DNA from 2 places in the Kitasatospora sp. NPDC002543 genome. Region 2 is predicted to be linked to the other one. Evidence: riboswitches for the same ligand, from Rfam matches in the RefSeq annotation. Region 2 holds a riboswitch; the other holds the start of a gene.
The links. A riboswitch is a leader RNA that binds a small molecule or an ion and turns the genes downstream of it on or off. The one in region 2 is predicted to bind glycine.
Positions count from the first base shown of each region.

Region 1: linked by a shared signal. The riboswitch ahead of gcvT (glycine cleavage system aminomethyltransferase GcvT) and the one ahead of gcvP (aminomethyl-transferring glycine dehydrogenase) in region 2 are both predicted to bind glycine.

Region 1 is NZ_JBSFWR010000006.1:136,336-146,528, reverse strand. It holds gene ACWD4P_RS05010 (ABC transporter permease) at 1-896, opposite strand, end outside; gene ACWD4P_RS05005 (ABC transporter substrate-binding protein) at 995-2,764, opposite strand; gene ACWD4P_RS05000 (ABC transporter permease) at 2,857-3,846, opposite strand; gene ACWD4P_RS04995 (enhanced serine sensitivity protein SseB C-terminal domain-containing protein) at 4,292-5,215, opposite strand; gene ACWD4P_RS04990 (enhanced serine sensitivity protein SseB C-terminal domain-containing protein) at 5,332-6,135, opposite strand; glycine riboswitch at 6,345-6,446, shown strand; gene gcvT (glycine cleavage system aminomethyltransferase GcvT) at 6,676-7,797, shown strand; gene gcvH (glycine cleavage system protein GcvH) at 7,910-8,284, shown strand; gene glyA (serine hydroxymethyltransferase) at 8,370-9,638, shown strand; gene ACWD4P_RS04970 (L-serine ammonia-lyase) at 9,801-10,193, shown strand, end outside.
Region 2 is NZ_JBSFWR010000016.1:8,551-18,743, forward strand. It holds gene ACWD4P_RS09885 (bifunctional nuclease family protein) at 1-290, shown strand, start outside; gene ACWD4P_RS09890 (MerR family transcriptional regulator) at 513-1,157, shown strand; gene ACWD4P_RS09895 (SanA/YdcF family protein) at 1,251-1,979, shown strand; gene ACWD4P_RS09900 (DNA polymerase IV) at 2,033-3,472, shown strand; gene ACWD4P_RS09905 (MFS transporter) at 3,616-5,112, opposite strand; gene ACWD4P_RS09910 (PRC and DUF2382 domain-containing protein) at 5,295-6,482, opposite strand; glycine riboswitch at 6,705-6,808, shown strand; glycine riboswitch at 6,810-6,942, shown strand; gene gcvP (aminomethyl-transferring glycine dehydrogenase) at 7,046-9,946, shown strand; gene ACWD4P_RS09920 (DUF5999 family protein) at 10,069-10,193, opposite strand, start outside.

The DNA of each region.
Region 1 (10,193 bases), on a different contig from region 2:
TTGTCGGAGATCGCCTGGACGGCGAACTGGCCGACGCCCTGGAGCGAGAAGACCTGCTCGGTGATCAGCGCACCGCCGAGCAGCAGCCCGAGGTCCATGCCGAAGATCGTGACGATCGGGGTGAGCGCGGCGCGCAGCCCGTGCCGGGTGACGACCTTGCGCTCGACCAGGCCCTTGGCCCGGGCGGTGCGGATGTAGTCCTCGCTCATGGTCTCCAGCATTCCGGCGCGGGTGAGCCGGGCGTAGAGCGCGGAGTAGAGGAAGGCCAGCGAGATCCACGGCAGGATCAGGTTGCGGGCCCACATCAGCGGGTCGTCGGTGAGGTTCACGTACTGCAGGTTGTCCAGGATCGGCCACTCGTAGCTGAACAGCGTGAGCAGCAGCGCGCCGGTGAAGAAGACCGGCAGCGAGACGCCGGCGAGCGCGACGCCCATGGAGAGCCGGTCGAAGATCGAGCGCGGCTTGAGCGCGGAGACGACGCCGGTGGCGACGCCGGAGACCAGCCAGAGCACGGCCGCGCCGGCGGCCAGCGAGACGGTGACCGGGATCCGCTTGGTCAGCTCGGGCCAGACCTCGAGGTGGTTCTTGAAGGAGTAGCCGAAGCAGGGCACGTGACAGGTGGCCGGTTCCGGGCCGAACGTGTACTCGGCTCCGCTGACCAGCCCCTTGAGGAACTTGCCGTACTGGCTGTAGAGCGGTTGGTCGAGGCCGAGGTTCTGCTTGACCGCCGCGATCGCCTCGGGCGACGGGTTCTTCCCGATGTACTGGGCGGCCAGTTGGTCGGCCGTCTCCCCGGCGAGGCGCGGGAGCAGGAAGAAGATCGCGAAGGTGACGGCGCTGACGACCAGCAGCAAAATCGCCGCCGCGATGATCCTGCGGATGATGTAGGCAAACACAGTTGGGCGGCTCCGGCGGCCCGCCGCCGTCCGGGATCTTCCGGAGGGCGGCGGGCGCCGCTGCCTTCACCTGCCTTCAGGGATGCGGAGCCAGGCTCTTACTTGGTGCCGATGTTCAGGTAGTCGTACTCACCCGAGAACGCCGACGTGGAGACCATGTTGGTGGCGTTGTCCGGCCGGTACAGGAAGACCTTGAAGTAGGTCAGCGGCACGTAGACCGCCTGCTCCATGACCTTCTTGTCGATGTCGCCGTAGATCTTCTCGCGGGCCGCCTTGTCGGTGTTGATCGCGGAGTCGTCGATCAGCTTGTTGACCGCGGGGTCGTCCAGCTGCGCCAGGTTGTTGTTGCCGGACGGCTTGATGGTGCGGCCGTCGACGATCTGCTGGAGGAAGCCGAAGCCGGTCGGCCAGTCGGCGCCCCACTGCATCATCATCAGGCCGATGTTGTGCTCGGCCGCGAACTGCGGCGAGCCGGCGGCGTCCTGGAGGTACTTGCCCTGCGGGTACTGCTGGATCTCGGCGTTGATGCCGACCTTCTTCAGCGCGGCCTGGATCGAGGTGGCCGCGGCGACCTCGGTGGCGCGCTCGGTGCGGGCCGACAGGACGGTGTTGATGCCGCCCTCCTTGCCGCAGGCCTTCAGGGCTTCCTTGGCCTTGGCCTCGTCGCCCTTGTTGTCCTTGGTCTCGTACAGGTTGAAGTCCTGGTGGCCCGGGATGTCGGCCGGCAGGACGCTGTTGGCGATCTGGCCGCGGATCGGGCCGCCGAGCGCGGTCTGCACGGAGACCTTGTCGACCGCGTACTGCACGGCCTTGCGGCACTCGATGTTGTCGAACGGCGCGATCTTGGAGTTGATCGCCATGTAGACCAGGCGGCCGCCGTAGGCGTTGTCGGTGTTGGCCTTCAGCTTGGGGTTCTGGAGGATCTGCGCCTGGGTCTGCGGGTCGACGCCGCCGCCCACCAGGTCGACCTGGGCGTTGCCGGCCAGCAGGTCCTTGTCGATGGTGGCCTGGTCGATGTTCATCCTGAGCAGGATCTTGTCCGCGAGCTGCTTGCGGATCGGGTCGGTGCTCGGGTCCCAGTTGGTGTTCGGGACCAGGACGGCCTGCTTGCCGTCCTCGTAGGACTCGAACTTGTAGGAGCCGGAGGAGACGATCTTCTTCACGTAGTCCGAGCCGGTGTCCTTGGCCTGCGGGACGGGCGCGGTCTGCGGGGCGCTGACCAGGTAGTCGAAGTCGGCGAAGGGGTGCTTCAGGTGGAAGACGATCGTGGTGTCGTCCGGCGTCTCGATCGAGTCGAGGCCGCCGTCCTTGTCCTTGTACGGGCCGGCGTACGGCGTGGCGTTGTCCACCAGGTGCTCGCGGAAGTAGACCGGGCCGTTGGAGTTGACGTCCAGCGCGTAGTTCGAGCGCTCGATGGCGTACTTGACGTCCTTCGCGGAGATCGCGCTGCCGTCGTCGTACTTCAGGCCCTTGCGCAGCTTGTACGTCCAGGTGAGGCCGTCCGGGCTGACCTGGCCCATCGACTCGGCGAGGTCGGGGACGAGCTTGTTGCCCGCGTCGCCCGGCGCCGGGTTGAAGGTGGTGAGCGAACGGGCGTACAGACGCGAGAAGTTGTAGATGTACGCGTAGTACGTGTTGCCCGGGTCGAGCGAGTCCGGGGTGCCCTTCATCTCGAAGGTCACCGTCCCGCCCTTCTTGTCCGAGGCGTTGACGACGCCCTTGGTGGCGGCGTTGGCGCCGGAGCCGCCCTCGGCGGCGCCGGAGGAGGACGAGGAGGAGCCGCCCTTCGACGAGCTGGTGCAGCCGGTGACGACCAGGACCGCGGCGGCGGCCGCAGCGGTCAGGGCGACGGTACGGGACCTGCGCATGGGTGAGATCAACCCCTTGGGGAGGTGGAGGAGGTGTCGAGGGTCCTGACGCGGGGTCAGTCGATCGTGCGTTGCTGACGGGTGACGCGTGGTCAGTTGTTCTTGGGATCGAGGGCGTCGCGCAGGCCGTCGCCGAGCAGGTTGAAGGCGAGCACGGTCACGAAGATCGCCAGGCCGGGGACCACCATGTACTGGGGGTCCACCTGGTAGTACCGGATCGCGTCCTGGAGCATCCCGCCCCAGGAGGCCTGGGGCGGCTGGATGCCGACGCCGAGGAAGCTCAGCCCCGCCTCGAAGAGGATGTTGGTCGGGATCAGCAGCGTCGAGTAGACCAGGATCGGACCGACCAGGTTGGGCAGCAGTTCCTTGAACAGGATGAACGGACCGCGGGCACCCAGGCTGCGGGCGGCGTGGACGAACTCCCGCTCGCGCAGCGAGAGGGTCTGGCCGCGCACGATCCGGCCCATGTAGGGCCAGTTGAAGAAGCCGATCACGAAGATCAGCACCAGCATGTGCAGCGGCAGGCCGTGCAGGCCGAACGCCCCGCCCTGCAGCGAGGTCGAGATCGCGATGGCGAAGAGCAGCAGCGGGAACGCCAGGAAGACGTCCATCACCCGGCTGATCAGGGTGTCCACCCAGCCGCCGTAGTAGCCGGCCATGATGCCGAGCACGGTGCCGATGGTGTTGGACAGCAGGGTCGCGCCGAAGGCGACCAGCAGGGAGACCCAGGAGCCCTCGATGACGCGGGTGAGCAGGTCACGGCCCTGGAGCGGGTCGATGCCGAGCGGGTGGTCCCAGCTCATGCCGCCCCAGTCGCCGAACGGCAGGCCACCGAGGTCGGCGTCCAGGAGGTCCTGGTGGAGGGCGTCCGGGTCGAGCCCGAACATCGACTCGATCGGCTTGGCCAGCACGGCGAGCAGGATCAGCAGGATCACCACGATGCCGCCGGCGACGGCGGCCTTGTCCCGCTTGAAGCGGGTCCAGGCGATCTGGCCGAGGGAGCGGCCCTCGATCTTCTTGGCCGGGCTGGCGGCGGCGGGTGCCTCCGGTTCGTTCCCGGCGGTGGTCACGGATGCGGTCATGGTCAGTTGGTCCCCTCGCCGACGGTGGCCGGCCCACGGGTGCCGGTCGCCGGCTTCGGCGGTGCGGCTGCGGACGTGCGGAAGTGCTTAGGAGGAGCGGGTGTTGACGGCAGTGCGTCGTGCACAGGCACTGCCACCACGCGGGATGGGCGTCGCGTGGACGGGCTGTCGGCGTACGCGCTCACCTTTGTGGGGTTCCAGCACGCGCGGTGCGTTGCGCAGAACTCTCTGCCATCCGAACTGGCTTGCGCCAGCCCTGCCAACCGACAGATGCCCAACTGTGATCTGTGTGCATGCACCTCCCCGATCTCTGGCATATACCTCTTCACATGGCTGTAACTGCCATGTCAAGATGACCGGGTCGCACTTCAGGAAATTCGTCCGGAAAGCATCGAAGCCGACTTGATGGACAATCAAGTCGGCTTCGGGGAATGAGTTTTGGCAATCAGCGCCCGGGGTAGCCGGGCCAGGGCCGCTGCGGTTGCTGCTGCCAGCCCTGCGCCGGCGGCTGGGTTCCGTACGCGTAGCCCGGCATCGACTGGCCGGGGTAGGGCGGCGGGGGCACCGGCGGGTAGGGGCCCGTCGGCGGTCGGCCCGCCTCCCGGTCGAAGAACGGCCGGGCGTTGGCGCGCATCCACAGCGCCACCGGGTCGTACTCGTCCGACATCGCCACCGTGGACACCGCGAGCCCCTCCGGGGCCACCGCGATCGCGCGCTGCATCAGCGCCCGCACCGCCTCCACGGCCGGCGGCGAACTCTCGTACAGGTCAAGGCCGATGGCCAGGTACGGCTCGCCCACCGCGGGCTGCACCCAGGCCCGGCGCAGCGCCCGTACCGCGCGCACCTCGACGGCCTGCCGCTCCAGCAGCGCGAAGAACGGCTGGGCGTTCAACTGCGGCTCGCTCAGCTTCAACGGGCCCGCCGGCAGCCGGTCCAGGCCGGCAGCGATCCGCCGCAGGTCGGCCCAGGGCACCCCGACGCCTCCGCCGGGCGCGTGCGGATTGAGCCACAGGCCCCAGCGGGTGCGGTACAGCGAGGCCGCGATCTCCCGGCCGGAGATGACCTCGTGGGCCCGGGCCCAGCCGGAGGAGGTCAGCTGTTCGGACGAGGTGACGGCGGGCGCGTAGCCGTGGCCGCTGATCTCCATGTTCCCGTACTGCGCGTCCGGGCTGCCCGGGGTGCCGTGCCACAGCAGCATCCAGACCTGGCCGTCCGCCAGCGCGTGCAGCAGCCGCTCGTACGCGTCGTAGCGCTCCGGCGCGACATCGCGCAGGGCGCGCTCCAACGCGCCGGGATCAGCTCCCGGGCGCCCGGCCGGTGCCTGGCCCCAGGCCCCCGGCACACCGCCCGCTCCCGTTCCCGCACTCATGCGCCCACCTCGCCGCGCCTCTTTCCCTCAACCCGCCGGCCCGTCGGCCGTCTGCACGCACCCTATGGCGCGGCACCGGCCACCGCCACGGCGACGTGCCTTTGATCCGGACCCGCTCAGGCCCGCGTATAGAACGGCAGTACCCGGGTGAGCAGCCACTCGACCACCGGGTCGTCGGCGAGGTCGAGCAGTACGAGGTGGACGCCGCCGGGCAGCGGCGCGGTTCCCAGCGCTCGGCCGAGCGCGTCGTTCACCGCGGCCGGGTCGGCCGGGGCCGCCGGGTCCAACTGGACGCCCACGAACATCACGGTCGGCTCGCCCTCGATGCTGGCCAGCGCCCTGCGCGCGGTCAGCACCCCGGGCAGTGCCGACAGTTCGCCCCGGCAGGCGGCCAGGAAGTGCTCCGGGTCCTCGCCCGGCACCGGCTCGCGCAGCGCCACCCGCCCGCCGGTCGGTGCCGAGGCGTCCCCGGCCGACTCCCAGCGGTCCTCGCGCGGACCGCGGCGCAGCTCGGCGACGCCCTGCGGCGGCACCGGGATGCCCACCGCCGCGTCCGGGTTCACCGCGATGCCCACGCCCAGCGGCAGTCCGCGGGCGAACTCCCACACCGGGGCGATCGCGAAGGCCATCCCCGGCGCCTGCTGGAGGAACACCTCCTGGGAGGAGAACACCGGCACGTACGGGTCCCCGCCCAGCTCGACGGTCGGCAGGTCCAGCGCCTGCCCCTGCGGGTCGGCCCCGGCCGGCAGCGGCACCCAGACCTGACTGCGGGCCAGCACCTCGATCACCCGTGCCGTCGCGCCCGGATCGCCCAGGGCCGCGGTCAGCACCTGCTCCAGCTCGTTGGCCGGCCACGAGCCGCCCGCCGGCGCCTCGTCCGCTCCGCCCCACCCCTGCTGCTGCTCCACCGGGTACCCCATGCGCCGCCGATTCCGCCCTCTGCCGGTCGGCCGCCCTCTGCTGCGCCGACGCGCAGCAGTCTAGAGGCGAGGGGGGTGTGGGGTCAGGACTCGTGTTCGGGTCCGGCCGATGTGACCGGGTCCCCTCTCCCCTCCCGCTCCGGGACGTGCCATGATGTGCCCGTCCGACGGCATGCGCCGCGGGCCCCACCAACTCCATACCGGCCGCTCGAACCCGCGCGGGAGAGCCCGGAGTGCCGTTCAGGCACAGCCGGCGCCGAAGGAGCAAGTCCTCCCCGGAATCTCTCAGGCACCCCTACCGCACGGGTTAGGCACATCTGGAAAGCGGCGCCCGGCCCTGTCGTGCGCCCACCCACGGTGCAAGCCGCCATGCTGTCCCCCAAGCTGGAAACGGCTGCGGGCGGCGGGCGGTGAAGCTCTCAGGTTCGACGACAGATGGGGAGACCCACGCCGCCGCATGCCCGCGCGCAGGGTCGGCCCCGTTTCGGGTCCGGTCCGGCGCGTGCACCCCTGAGTGCCCCGACCGAGGAGTTCCTGGCCATGTCGTCCCTCCGCCTGACCGCGCTCGACGCGCTGCACCGCGCCCTCGGCGCGACCATGACCGACTTCGCCGGCTGGGACATGCCGCTGCGCTACGGCAGCGAGCGCGAGGAGCACCTCGCCGTCCGCACCAAGGCCGGCCTGTTCGACCTCTCCCACATGGGCGAGATCACCGTCACCGGCCCGCAGGCCGGCGAGATGCTGGACCACGCGCTGGTCGGCTTCGTCTCCGCGCTGGGCGAGCTGCGCGCCCGCTACACCATGATCTGTGCCGAGGACGGCGGCATCCTGGACGACCTGATCGTCTACCGCCTGCGCGAGGACGCCTTCCTGGTCGTCGCCAACGCCTCCAACGCCCAGCTGGTCCTCGACGAGCTGATCGCCCGTGCCAAGGGCTTCGACGCCGTCGTCACCGACGACCGCGACACCTACGCGCTGATCGCCGTCCAGGGCCCGGAGGCCACCGGCATCCTGGCCGGGACCACCGACGCCGACCTGCCCGGGCTGAAGTACTACGCGATCCTCCCGGCCAAGGTGGCCGGCCGCGACGTGCTGCTCGCCCGCACCGGCTACACCGGCGAGGACGGCTTCGAGATCTTCTGCCACCCGGTCGACGCCGAGCCGGTCTGGCAGGCGCTGACCGCCGCCGGCGAGGGCCGGGGCCTGATCCCCTGCGGCCTGTCCTGCCGCGACACGCTGCGCCTGGAGGCCGGCATGCCGCTGTACGGGCACGAGCTGTCCACCGACCTGACCCCGTTCGACGCGGGCCTGGGCCGGGTCGTGCGCTTCGACAAGACCACCAACGAGGGCGCCTTCGTCGGCCGCAAGGCGCTGGAGCAGGCCGCCGCCGCGGCCGAGACCAACCCGCCGAAGAAGCTGGTCGGCCTGGTCTCCGACGGCAAGCGGGTGCCGCGCGCCGAGTACACCGTGGTCTCCACCGAGGGCGAGCCGATCGGCCGGATCACCTCCGGCGCGCCGTCCCCGACCCTGGGCCGGCCGATCGCGATGGCCTACGTCGACGCCGCCCACGCGGAGCCCGGCACCACCGTCGCGGTGGACGTCCGCGGCAAGCACGAGCCCGTCCAGGTCGTGGCGCTGCCGTTCTACAAGCGCGCCCGCTGAGCCCACGCCCCGAGCCTCCGCAGGGCCCCGGTTTTCCCATACACGCACGTCGCAGCCGTCCGCGCGGCGGCCCGCTTCGTCGTACCCGCTTCCCATCCTGGAGAATGACGCCATGAGCAACCCCCAGCACCTGCAGTACACCAAGGAGCACGAGTGGCTGACGGCCGCCGAGGACGGTGTCTCCACGATCGGCATCACCGAGCACGCCGCCACCGCGCTCGGTGACATCGTCTACGTGCAGCTGCCCGCGGTCGGCGACACCGTGACCGCCGGGGAGACCTGTGGCGAGCTGGAGTCCACCAAGTCGGTCAGCGACCTGTTCTCCCCCGTGACCGGCGAGGTCGTCGAGATCAACCAGGACGTCGTCGACGACCCGGCGTCCGTGAACGCGGACCCGTTCGGGAACGCCTGGCTGATCAAGGTGCGCGTCGAGGCCACCGACACCCTGCTCAGCGCGGACGAGTACACCGCCTTCATCGGCGGCTGAGACACCTGACCGGGGCGGCCTCCGCGCGGCGGCCGCCCCGCCCCAGCCGCGGCCCCCTTTCCACCTCCACCGGGAAGACCACACCATGACGGTTCTCAACCAGTCCCTGCACGCCCTCGACCCGGAGATCGCCGCCGCGGTCGACGCCGAGCTGCACCGCCAGCAGACCACCCTGGAGATGATCGCCTCCGAGAACTTCGCCCCGGTGGCGGTCATGGAGGCCCAGGGCTCGGTGCTCACCAACAAGTACGCGGAGGGCTACCCCGGCCGCCGCTACTACGGCGGCTGCGAGCACGTCGACGTGGTCGAGCAGATCGCGATCGACCGCATCAAGGCCCTGTTCGGCGCCGAGCACGCCAACGTCCAGCCGCACTCGGGCGCGCAGGCCAACGCCGCCGCGATGTTCGCGCTGATCCAGCCGGGCGACACCATCCTGGGCCTGAGCCTGGCCCACGGCGGTCACCTGACCCACGGCATGAAGATCAACTTCTCCGGCAAGCTCTACAACGTGGCCGCGTACCACGTGGACGAGAAGACCGGCCAGGTCGACATGGCCGAGGTCGAGCGCCTCGCCAAGGAGCACCAGCCGAAGCTGATCATCGCCGGCTGGTCGGCCTACCCGCGTCAGCTCGACTTCGCCGCGTTCCGGCGGGTCGCCGACGAGGTCGGCGCGCTGCTCATGGTGGACATGGCGCACTTCGCCGGCCTGGTGGCCGCCGGGCTGCACCCGAACCCGGTCCCCTACGCGGACGTGGTCACCACCACCACCCACAAGACCCTGGGCGGCCCGCGCGGCGGCGTCATCCTGTCCAAGGCCGAGTACGCCAAGAAGATCAACTCCGCGGTCTTCCCCGGCCAGCAGGGCGGCCCGCTGGAGCACGTGATCGCCGGCAAGGCGGTCGCCTTCAAGGTCGCGGCCTCGGAGGAGTTCAAGGAGCGCCAGCAGCGCACCCTGGACGGCGCCCGCATCCTCGCCGAGCGCCTGCTCCAGGCCGACGTGGCCGAGGCCGGCGCCAGCGTGCTGTCCGGCGGCACCGACGTCCACCTGGTCCTGGTCGACCTGCGCAACAGCCAGCTCGACGGCCAGCAGGCCGAGGACCGCCTCCACGAGGTCGGCATCACCGTCAACCGCAACGCGATCCCGAACGACCCGCGTCCGCCGATGGTCACCTCGGGCCTGCGCATCGGCACCCCGGCCCTGGCCACCCGCGGCTTCCAGGCCGAGGACTTCAGCGAGGTCGCCGACATCATCGCCGAGGCGCTCAAGCCCGCCTTCGACGAGACCGTCGCCGCCGCGCTGAAGGCCCGGGTCGCCGCCCTGGCCGAGAAGTACCCGCTGTACCCGAACCTCTGATCACTCCGGTGATCGTTCGGGCGGGGTGACCGGCCTCACCCCTCCGGCGTTCCTGGCGCCCCGGGGCACCGCGCACACTGGACAGTGCGCGCGGTGCCCCGTCCCGTGTCGGCCCCTCCCTGCCCGCAAGTCCTTCCACGAGACCAGACAAGGACGTCCCCCGTGGCCATCAGCGTCTTCGACCTCTTCTCCATCGGCATCGGCCCGTCGAGCTCCCACACCGTGGGCCCGATGCGCGCCGCCCGGATGTTCGCCCGCCGACTGCGCACCGAGGGCCTGCTGGACGGGGTGACGGGCGTGCGTGCGGAGCTGTACGGCTCGCTCGGCGCCACCGGCCACGGCCACGGCACCCCGAAGGCCGTCCTGCTGGGCCTGGAGAACGCCTCGCCCCGCACCGTCGACGTCGACCAGGCCGACAAGGACGTCGAGCGGATCCTCGCCGAGAAGCGGATCAACCTGCTCGGCGAGCACAGCATCGACTTCGACCCGGACACCCAGCTGGTCCTGCACCGCCGCCGCTCGCTGCCGTACCACGCCAACGGGATGACCCTGTGG
Region 2 (10,193 bases):
ACGTCCTGGAGGCGCTCGGCCAGCAGCTCACCGAGGTCCGCATCACCGACCTGCGGGAGGGCGTGTTCTACGCCGAGCTGGTGTTCGCCGGCGGGGTCGAGGTGAGCGCCCGGCCGTCCGACGCCATAGCGCTGGCGCTGCGCACCGGCACGCCGATCTACGGGAGCGAGGAGGTGCTCGCCGAGGCGGGCATCGCGATCCCGGACGAGCAGGAGGACGAGGTCGAGAAGTTCCGCGAGTTCCTCGACCAGGTGTCGCCCGAGGACTTCGGGGGCAGTGGTCCGCAGTAGCGAGGACCCCTGTGCGGCCTTCTGGCCCATCGTTTTGCGAAAAACCGTCCTCCTACCCACACTAGGGGCACGAAAAACCACTCTCCTGAGTGATGCGGATTGTCTGACCCGGCGTGGCGATCGTTGACGGGTCATAGGGGACTGCCTACCGTCAGGAGTGGCTGTCCGGGTGGCCGATGCCCGCAGTCGGGTTGCCCGCAGCACGAGTGGACGGAGGCAGGCATGAGCAGCACCGGCGATGACGCGGCCGTGGGAGGCCGGTGCGCCGTGCACATGCCGCGCACCGCTCGCACCGTCACCGATCTCCCCAGGGTCGGCAGGTTCCCGGCCGTACAACCGGGCCAGCCGGCCATCGAACGGCTGGTCCCGACGTCCGACCTGCTCGGGTTCCGCGGTCCGACGGCCTGCGCGGCGGCCGGCATCACGTACCGCCAGCTGGACTACTGGGCCCGTACCGGACTGCTGGAGCCCAGCGTCCGCACCGCGTACCCGTCGACCAGCCAGCGGCTCTACAGCTTCCGCGACATCCTGCTGCTGAAGATCGTGAAGCGGCTGCTCGACGCGGGTGTCTCGCTGCAGAACATCCGGGTGGCGGTCGCCCACCTCCAGTCCGCCGACCAGGCCGACCTGGCCGGGATGACGCTGATGTGCGACGGCGCGACGGTGTACGAGTGCACCACCCCGCAGCAGGTGGTGGACCTGCTGAAGGGCGGTCAGGGGGTCTTCGGCATCGCGGTGGGCGCGGTCTGGCAGGAGCTGGAGCTCACCCTCGGGCGACTGCACGCCGAGCGCACCGACACCGGCGAGACCGTGGTCGGGCACGATCCGGCCGACGAACTGGCCCAGCGCCGCAACCGGGCGGTCTGAGCAGGCCTTCCACGGGGCCGCGGGCCCGAACGGGGAACCGTTCGGACCCGCGGCCCCGTCGTGTTCCCTGTTGACGTGATCGAGGGAGGGCACGTGGGAGTCGGCACCGGGATATCGGGGCTGCTGCGGCGCAGGGCCGGGCTGCTGGGGGTGCGGCTGCGGCAACGGGGTACGCAGCGCCGGGTGTTCCAGCTCGGAACGGTGCTCTGCTCGCTGGCGCTGGCCCCGAGCGCCTGGGTGTGGTGCTCCGCGGGGGACCGGGTGGGCACGGTGGAGAGCGCGCCCGCCGCGCCGGTCGCGGTGGTCTTCGGCGCAGGTCTGTACCAGGGCAGGCCCTCGCCGTACCTGGAGCACCGGCTGGTCGCGGCGGCGGACCTGTACCGGGAGGGGAAGGTGCAGGCGATCCTGGTGACCGGGGACAACGGGCGGGTCGAGTACTCCGAGCCCGACGCGATGTACGACTACCTGACCCGGCACGGGGTGCCCGAGGACCGGGTGGTGCGGGACTACGCGGGATTCGACACCTGGGACTCCTGCACCCGGGCGCGCCGGATCTTCGGGGTGGACCACGCGGTGCTGGTCAGCCAGGACTTCCACGTCCGCCGGGCACTGGCGCTGTGCGAGGCGGCGGGCATCCGCTCGTACGCGGTCGGGGTGCCGGAGCAGCACGACGCCACCTGGCTGTACGGCGGGCTGCGGGAGGTCGCCGGGGCCGGCAAGGCGGCGGCGAACGCCTGGCTGCGGCCGGACCCGGTGTTCCTGGGGCCCCGGGAGGACGGCATCCCGAGGGCGCTGGCGGCCGCCGCGGCGCAGCGGCCCTAGGGACGGCGGCCGGGTTCGTACGGACTGTCGGACCCGTGCGCGATGATCGGCGGGTGCGATCTCTGCCGAGCATCATCCACCTCGACATGGACGCCTTCTTCGCGGCGGTGGAGCAGGCGGCCAAGCCCAGCCTGCGCGGCAAGCCGGTGATCGTCGGAGGGCTCGGCGGGCGCGGGGTGGTCTCCACGGCCTCGTACGAGGCGCGGAGGTTCGGGGTGCACTCGGCGATGCCGATGGCGCAGGCGCGCAGGCTCTGCCCCAACGCGGCCTTCCTGTCGGGGCGGTTCGAGGCCTACCGGCAGAACAGCGAGATCGTGATGGGGCTGCTGCGGCAGCTGTCCCCGTTGGTGCAGCCGCTCAGCCTGGACGAGGCCTTCGTGGACCTGGAGGCCGGCCCGTACGGCCCGGCGCTGCTGGCGGCGGACCACGACACGGGAGAGCAGCTGGTGCTCGCGCTGGCGGAGGACCTGCGGGCGGACATCCGGCGGCGGACCGGGCTGACCGGCTCCGTGGGGGCCGCAGGGTCCAAGCTGATGGCCAAGATCGCCTCCGAGCAGGCCAAGCCGGACGGGCTGGTCCTGATCGAGCCCGGGCAGGAGCGGGCCGTGCTCGGCCCGATGCCGGTGCGGGCGCTGCCCGGGATCGGGCCGGCCACCGAGCAGGTGCTGCGCCGGGCCGGGCTCAACACGGTGGCCGACCTCGCGGAGGCGGGGGAGGCGGAGCTGGTGCAGCTGGTGGGGCGGGCGCACGGTGCCGGGATCTTCCAGATGTCCACGGGGCTGGACGAGCGGCCGGTGGTCGCCGACCAGGACGCCAAGTCCGTGTCGGTGGAGGACACCTACGAGGTGGACCTGGCCGACCGGGAGCGGGTGCTGCGCGAGGTCGAGGCGCTGGCCGGCCGGTGCGTGCGGCGGCTGCGGGCGGCCGGGCGGTCGGGGCGCACGGTGGTGCTCAAGGTCCGGCGGTTCGACTTCTCGACGCTGACCCGCTCGGAGACCCTCGGCGGGCCCACGGACGACGAGACGGTGATCACCGCGACCGCGCGCCGACTGGCCGAGCAGGTGGACATCGCCGGCGGGGTCCGGCTGCTGGGCGTGGGCGTCACCCAACTCGCCGACTACACCCAGGAGGACCTGTTCGCCCAGGCGCTGCGGGAGGAGGCCGCGGAGCACGCGGAGGCGGCGGCCGAGGCCGAGCCGGTCGAGGAGGAGCCGGAGGCCGTCGTGGTGCGGCGGTGGATGCCCGGGCAGGACGTCCGGCACGAGGAGTTCGGGCCGGGCTGGGTGCAGGGCAGTGGCGTCGGGAGGGTCACCGTGCGGTTCGAGACGCCGTGGAGCGGGCCGGGGCGGGTGCGGACCTTCGCGGTGGACGACCCGGCGCTGGAACCGACCCGGCCGCTGCCGCTGCGCCGGGTCGAGGACGGGAGCGAGCACGGGGGCGGGAGCGAGGGCGGCGGATCGGACAGGGGTGGCGGATCGGACACGGGGGCCTGAAACGCGAAGCGGCCCCACCCGGTGGGGGAGTACCGGGTGGGGCCGATCACCGTGCCGGGTCCCGTACGGTCGTGATGCCCTCGCGACGTACGGGGACCCGGGGCCCCGCGCCCTGTCCCTGAGCGCGGGGGCCGGACGCCTCGTCAGGCGTCGGTCTTGACCAGCTCGGGGCTGGAGTCCTGCTGGGCCGAACCGCCGACGACGGTCGCGGTGGCGGCCGCCGTACCGCCGCGGATCAGGAACGGGACGACGCCGGCGACGACGCAGACGACGGCCGCGGTCCAGAACGCGTGCTTGTAGGCGTCCAGGGTGGGCAGGGAGAGCGGGATCTGCGGCGGCAGCTTCATGGTGTCGCCGGTCAGGATGGCGGCCATCACGGCGGTGCCGATCGCGCCGCCCACCGTGCGCAGCACGGAGTTCATGCCGTTGGCGATGCCGCTCTGCTCGGCCGGGACGGCGCCGTTGATGTAGGCGGGCATCGCGGCGAAGGCGAGGCCGACGCCGAGACCGAAGATCGCCGAGGCGGTGTAGATGTCGGCCTCGTGCCCGTGGCGGACGGCCAGGTAGGCCATCGCGACGGCGCCGAGGACGCCACCGAGGACCAGCGGCAGGCGCGGGCCGCGACGGGCGATCAACAGGGCGCCGACCGGGGCGGCGACCATCGAGCCGATGGCGGACGGCAGCAGCATGATGCCGGCGTGCAGCACGGTGGCGGTGAAGCCGTAGTGGGTCAGCTTCTCCGGGGTCTGGGCGAAGTTGCTGATGACCATGAAGGAGCCGTACATGCCGAAGCCGATGAGCAGGCCGGCCACGTTGGTGAAGGCGACGGCCGGACGGGCCATCATCTTCATGTCCACGAGCGGGTGCGCGACCTTGGTCTCGATGATCCCCCAGACCAGGGCGACCACGGCGGCGACGGCGAACAGGCCGAGCGTCTTGTTGGAGGTCCAGCCCCAGTGGTTGCCCTGGCTGACCGCGACCAGCAGCGCGGAGAGCCAGCCGGCGAGGGCGATGGCGCCCAGCGGGTCGGCGCCGCCCTCCTTGTCGGTGACCGGGTCGGTGGGGACGCGGAAGGCGACCAGGGCGACCGCGATCAGGCCGAAGACCAGGCCCATCCAGAAGATGGACTTGTAGTTCCAGTGCTCCAGCAGGAGGCCGGTGGCGACCAGGCCGAGGCCGGAGCCGACGCCCATCGAGGCGCTGATGGCGGCGACGCCGCCGGTCACCTTCTGCTTGGGCAGCTCGTCGCGGACGATGCTGATCGCCAGCGGCAGGACGCCACCGCCGGCGCCCTGGAGGACCCGGGCGACGACCAGCCAGGTGAAGGAGTGGGTGCTGACCGCCAGCGCCGAACCGGCGACCAGGCCGGCCAGCGAGATCAGCAGCATCGGCTTGCGGCCCCGGAGGTCGCCGAAGCGGCCCAGGAGAGGAGTCAGCACGGCCGCGGAGAGCAGGTTGGCGGTCATCAGCCAGGTGATGCTGGAGGCGGAGACGTTCAGTTCCCTGGCCAGCGAGGGCAGGATCGGGACGACCGCGGTCTGCACCACGCTGAACGACAGCATCGCCAGGATGAGGGCCGGCAGGACCCGGGCGCTGCTCTGCTTCTCGGCCGCGGTGGTGGGCTGTGGTGCCTCACTCACGGTTGCTTCCTCTCGTACATAGTGAATGAACTGAAGTAACTTTGCAGGGGATACTTCAGAGTGTCAAATATCGAGTGGTTAAGCTTTGGCAAAGACGAAGGGTCGGGTACGCGACAAGCGGCGCCCGGGCGTGCGACGAGGGCCCCGGACGGCTGTCCGGGGCCCTCGTGCCGGGGGTGCTGTCAGGCGAGCGGCCGCAGTGCGGCCGGGCGGGGCGTCTCGGGGGACGAGGTGGACGGCGAGGCGGCGGACGCCAGGGGGGCCGGGTTCTGGGTGCCGGTGGTGTCGTGGACCTCGACGTGCTCCCGGCGGATCTCCTCCCGGATCACCTCCTCGGTCGTGTACCGCTCGACGACCAGACGCACCCGCTCGACGGGGGCCAGGTACTTGCGGGTCACCGCGCGCTCCTCACGGAGGGTGACCTCCTCGACGGCCTCGGCGATGTCCTTCTCGGTGAGCGCGGCGCGCTCGGCCTCGCTGACCGGCGTGCGCTCGACCCGGACGCGCTCGCGGATCACCGGCACGCGGCGCTCGACCTGTTCGGTCGTCACGTACTTGCGCAGCTTCGCGGTGCCGAGGGTGTGCCACTCGGTGGTGATCTCCAGCCGCTCCTCGCGGCAGGTGATTTCGACCGGGCTGTTGGGGGCGGCCGGTGCGGCGCCGGCGCTCGCGGCTGTCGTGGTGGCCGCCGTCGGGATGGGGGCGGGCTGCGACTGCGCCTTCGGTTCGGCGGCGGGCGCGTGGGTGGTGAGCGCGGAGGAGTCGGCCGAGGCGGGCGCGGCCGCCGGGGGTGCGGTGGCGGCGGGGGCGGAGAGGGTCCGGACCTCGGGCTCCGGGGCGGTCCTGGTGGTGTCGGCGCCCGCCACGGCGGCGGCGGGCGCTGCCGTGGCGGGCGTCCGGGCCGGGGCGGGCTCGGGGGAGCGCTCCGGGGTGTGGAAGGTGAGCGACTTCGCCGGGGCCGCCGCGCCGGTCGCGGCGGCGGCCGCCGCCGTGGTGCCGAAGTCGAGGTCGGGCTGCTTGGGCCGGCTCCCGTTCTCGCCGTTCGGGCGGCTGTCCATCGGGGTGTCGAGCCCGTAGTAGCGGTACAGCTGGAGTTCCTGGGCGGGGGAGAGGTGCTGGCCGACGCCGAAGTCCGGTGACTCCTTCACCAGTGACTTGTCGTACGGCACCCGGAGCTCGTCGCCGGAGAACTCGCTCGTGGTCAGCGGGACGAAGGCGTCCCGGCCGAAGATGCCGGTCCGGACCGCCGCCCACTCGGGGCGCCCGGTGGCGTCGTCCAGGTAGACCTCGTCGACCGTGCCGATCTTGTCTCCGTTGCGGTCGACGGCCTTGTGACCGATGAGGTCCCGGGGGTCGATTTCGGTCTGCACTCTTTCCTCCCGTGCACTGAGCCTGCGGAACTCCTGCAGGAGGGCGGTCGGAGCGCCCTTCCGTCCACAATTTCATACCAAAAGCCACTAATCGGACAGGCGCGACCAGGGTGCGCCGTACGGGGTGCGAGCTGCGCCCTCCGGGGGACGCGCGTAGACCTCGAACGACCTGACGCAGCCGTGATCGGGGGGCCTCCCGCTGGTACCCTGGGCGGCGACCGCAGAGCCCGCTCGGGAGAGTCTCCGATCACGAAAGCCGCTGGTCGGAGCGCCGAAGGAGCAACTCCTCCCCGGAATCTCTCAGGCATCCGTACCGTGTGGGGTAGGTCACTCTGGAAAGCAGGGCAGGAGCGTCGGCACGGAAGCCGGCGATCACCACCCTCACCGACGGTGCAAGCCGGCGGAGCGCCCACAGCGCCCCGTGCGGGTGAAGCTCTCAGGTCCCGATGACAGAGGGGGAGGCCTGTCGGGTCCGCCCGCCCAGGCTTGTCCGCTGCTCGCAGCGGCGAGGCCGGCCGGCGTGCGTACCCCCGCCGGTCCGTGACCAGGAGGCCTCGACCACCATGAACGCCCAGCCGAACGCGGGACGCCCCACCGGCGCCTCGACCCTCACCGAGCTTGAGCTGGCCAGCCCCTTCGAGAACCGCCACATCGGCCCCGACGCCGCCGCCCAGGAGAAGATGCTGGCGTCCGTCGGCTACGGCTCGCTGGACGAGCTCGCCGCCACCGCGGTGCCCGAGGCGATCCGTTCCATCACCGCCCTGGACCTGCCCGCCGGCCGGACCGAGGCCCAGGTCCTCGCCGAGCTGCGCGAGCTGGCCGGCCGCAACCAGGTGCTCCAGCCGATGATCGGCCTGGGCTACTACGGCACCTTCACCCCGCCGGTGATCCTGCGCAACGTCATGGAGAACCCGGCCTGGTACACCGCCTACACCCCGTACCAGCCGGAGATCTCGCAGGGCCGCCTGGAGGCGCTGCTCAACTTCCAGACCCTGGTCTCCGACCTGACCGGCCTGCCGACCTCCGGCTCCTCGCTGCTGGACGAGGGCACCGCGGCCGCCGAGGCGATGGCCCTCGCCCGCCGCGTCACCAAGGTCAAGGGCGGCGTCTTCCTGGTCGACGCCGAGACCCTGCCGCAGACCGTCGCGGTGATCAACACCCGCGCCGTGCCGACCGGTGTCGAGGTCGTCGTCGCCGACCTCTCCGAGGGCATCCCGGCCGAGATCGCCGAGCGCGGCGTCTTCGGCGTGCTGCTCCAGTACCCGGGCGCCACCGGCGTGGTCCGCGACCTCGCCCCGGTGATCGAGCAGGCGCACGGCCTGGGCGCGATCGTCGCCGTCGCCGCCGACCTGCTCGCGCTGACCCTGCTCAAGTCCCCGGGCTCGCTGGGCGCCGACATCGCCTGCGGCACCTCGCAGCGCTTCGGCGTGCCGATGGGCTTCGGCGGCCCGCACGCCGGCTACCTGTCGGTGCGCGCCGAGTACGCCCGCTCGCTGCCCGGCCGCCTGGTCGGCGTCTCCGTCGACGTCGACGGCAACCGCGCCTACCGCCTGGCGCTGCAGACCCGCGAGCAGCACATCCGCCGCGAGAAGGCCACCAGCAACATCTGCACCGCGCAGGTGCTGCTCGCCGTCATGGCCTCGATGTACGCCGTGTACCACGGTCCGGACGGCCTGGCCGACATCGCCCGCCGCACCCACCGCTACGCCGCCGCCCTCGCCGAGGGCCTGCGGGCCGGCGGCGTCGAGCTGCTGCACGGCGAGTTCTTCGACACCGTCACCGCCGTCGTCCCGGGCCGCGCCGCCGAGATCGCCGCCGCCGCCCGCGCCAACGGCATCAACGTCCACCAGGACGGCGCCGACCGGATCTCCGTCTCCACCGACGAGACCACCACCCGCGAGCACCTGGCCGGTGTGTGGGCCGCGTTCGGCGTCCCCGCCGTCGAGGTCGCCGAGGCCGCCGAGACGCTGCCCGCCGCGCTGCTGCGCGAGGACGAGTACCTGACCCACCCGGTCTTCCACAGCCACCGCTCCGAGACCGCCATGCTGCGCTACCTGCGCCGCCTGTCGGACCGGGACTACGCGCTGGACCGCGGCATGATCCCGCTGGGCTCCTGCACCATGAAGCTCAACGCGACCACCGAGATGGAGGCGGTGACCTGGCCCGAGTTCGGCCAGCTGCACCCCTTCGCGCCGATCGACCAGGCCCAGGGCTACCTGACCCTGATCCGCCAGCTGGAGCAGCAGCTCGTCGAGGTGACCGGCTACGACGCCGTGTCGATCCAGCCGAACGCGGGCTCGCAGGGCGAGCTGGCCGGCCTGCTGGCCGTGCGCGCCTACCACCACGCCAACGGTGACACCCAGCGCGACGTCTGCCTGATCCCGTCCTCGGCGCACGGCACCAACGCGGCCTCCGCCGTGATGGCCGGCATGCGCGTGGTCGTGGTGAAGACCCTGGTCGACGGTGACGTGGACGTCGAGGACCTGAAGGCCAAGATCGAGCAGCACCGCGACAACCTCGCCGTGCTGATGGTCACCTACCCGTCCACCCACGGCGTGTACGAGACCCAGATCACCGACATCTGCGCCCTGGTGCACGAGGCCGGCGGCCAGGTCTACGTGGACGGCGCCAACCTGAACGCCCTGGTCGGCCTCGCCAAGCCGGGCAAGTTCGGCGCGGACGTCTCGCACCTGAACCTGCACAAGACCTTCTGCATCCCGCACGGCGGCGGCGGCCCGGGCGTCGGCCCGGTGGCGGTGCGCGCCCACCTGGCGCCGTACCTGCCGAACCACCCGCTGCAGTCGGAGGCCGGCCCGGCCACCGGCGTCGGCCCGATCTCGGCCGCGCCGTGGGGCTCGGCGGCCATCCTGCCGATCTCCTGGGCGTACGTCCGGCTGATGGGCGGCGAGGGCCTCAAGCACGCGACCCAGGTCGCCGTGCTGAACGCCAACTACATCGCCAAGCGCCTGGCGCCGCACTTCCCGGTGCTCTACACCGGCCCGGGCGGCCTGGTCGCGCACGAGTGCATCATCGACCTGCGTCCGCTGACCAAGGAGACGGGCGTGACGGTGGACGACATCGCCAAGCGACTGATCGACTACGGCTTCCACGCGCCGACGATGTCCTTCCCGGTGGCCGGCACGCTGATGATCGAGCCGACCGAGTCCGAGGACCTGTACGAGATCGACCGCTTCTGCGAGGCGATGATCACCATCCGTGCCGAGATCGACAAGGTCGGCTCGGGCGAGTGGGCGGCCGACGACAACCCGCTGCGCAACGCCCCGCACACCGCCGCCACGCTGGCCGGCGACTGGGCGCACGGCTACTCGCGGCAGGAGGCGGTCTTCCCGGCGGGCGTGAACCCGGCGGACAAGTACTGGCCGCCGGTCAGCCGGATCGACGGCGCCTACGGCGACCGCAACCTGGTCTGCTCCTGCCCGCCGCTGGACGAGTACGGCGTCTGACCGGACCGGACCCAGGAGGTCCGGCAGGTGACGACAGGGCCCCGGCGGAGCTTCCGCCGGGGCCCTGTCCCTCGTGCCGGTGGAGTCGGCGGCCGCCCCCGCCGTACGGTCGGACCGGGTGGTCAGGCCGCGTGGGCGACGGGGCGGCGCGGGGCGATCACCCGGCCGTCGGGCAGCAGTTCTCCGGTGTCCTCGAACAGGACCACGCCGTTGCAGAGCAGGCTCCAGCCCTGCTCCGGGTGGCGGG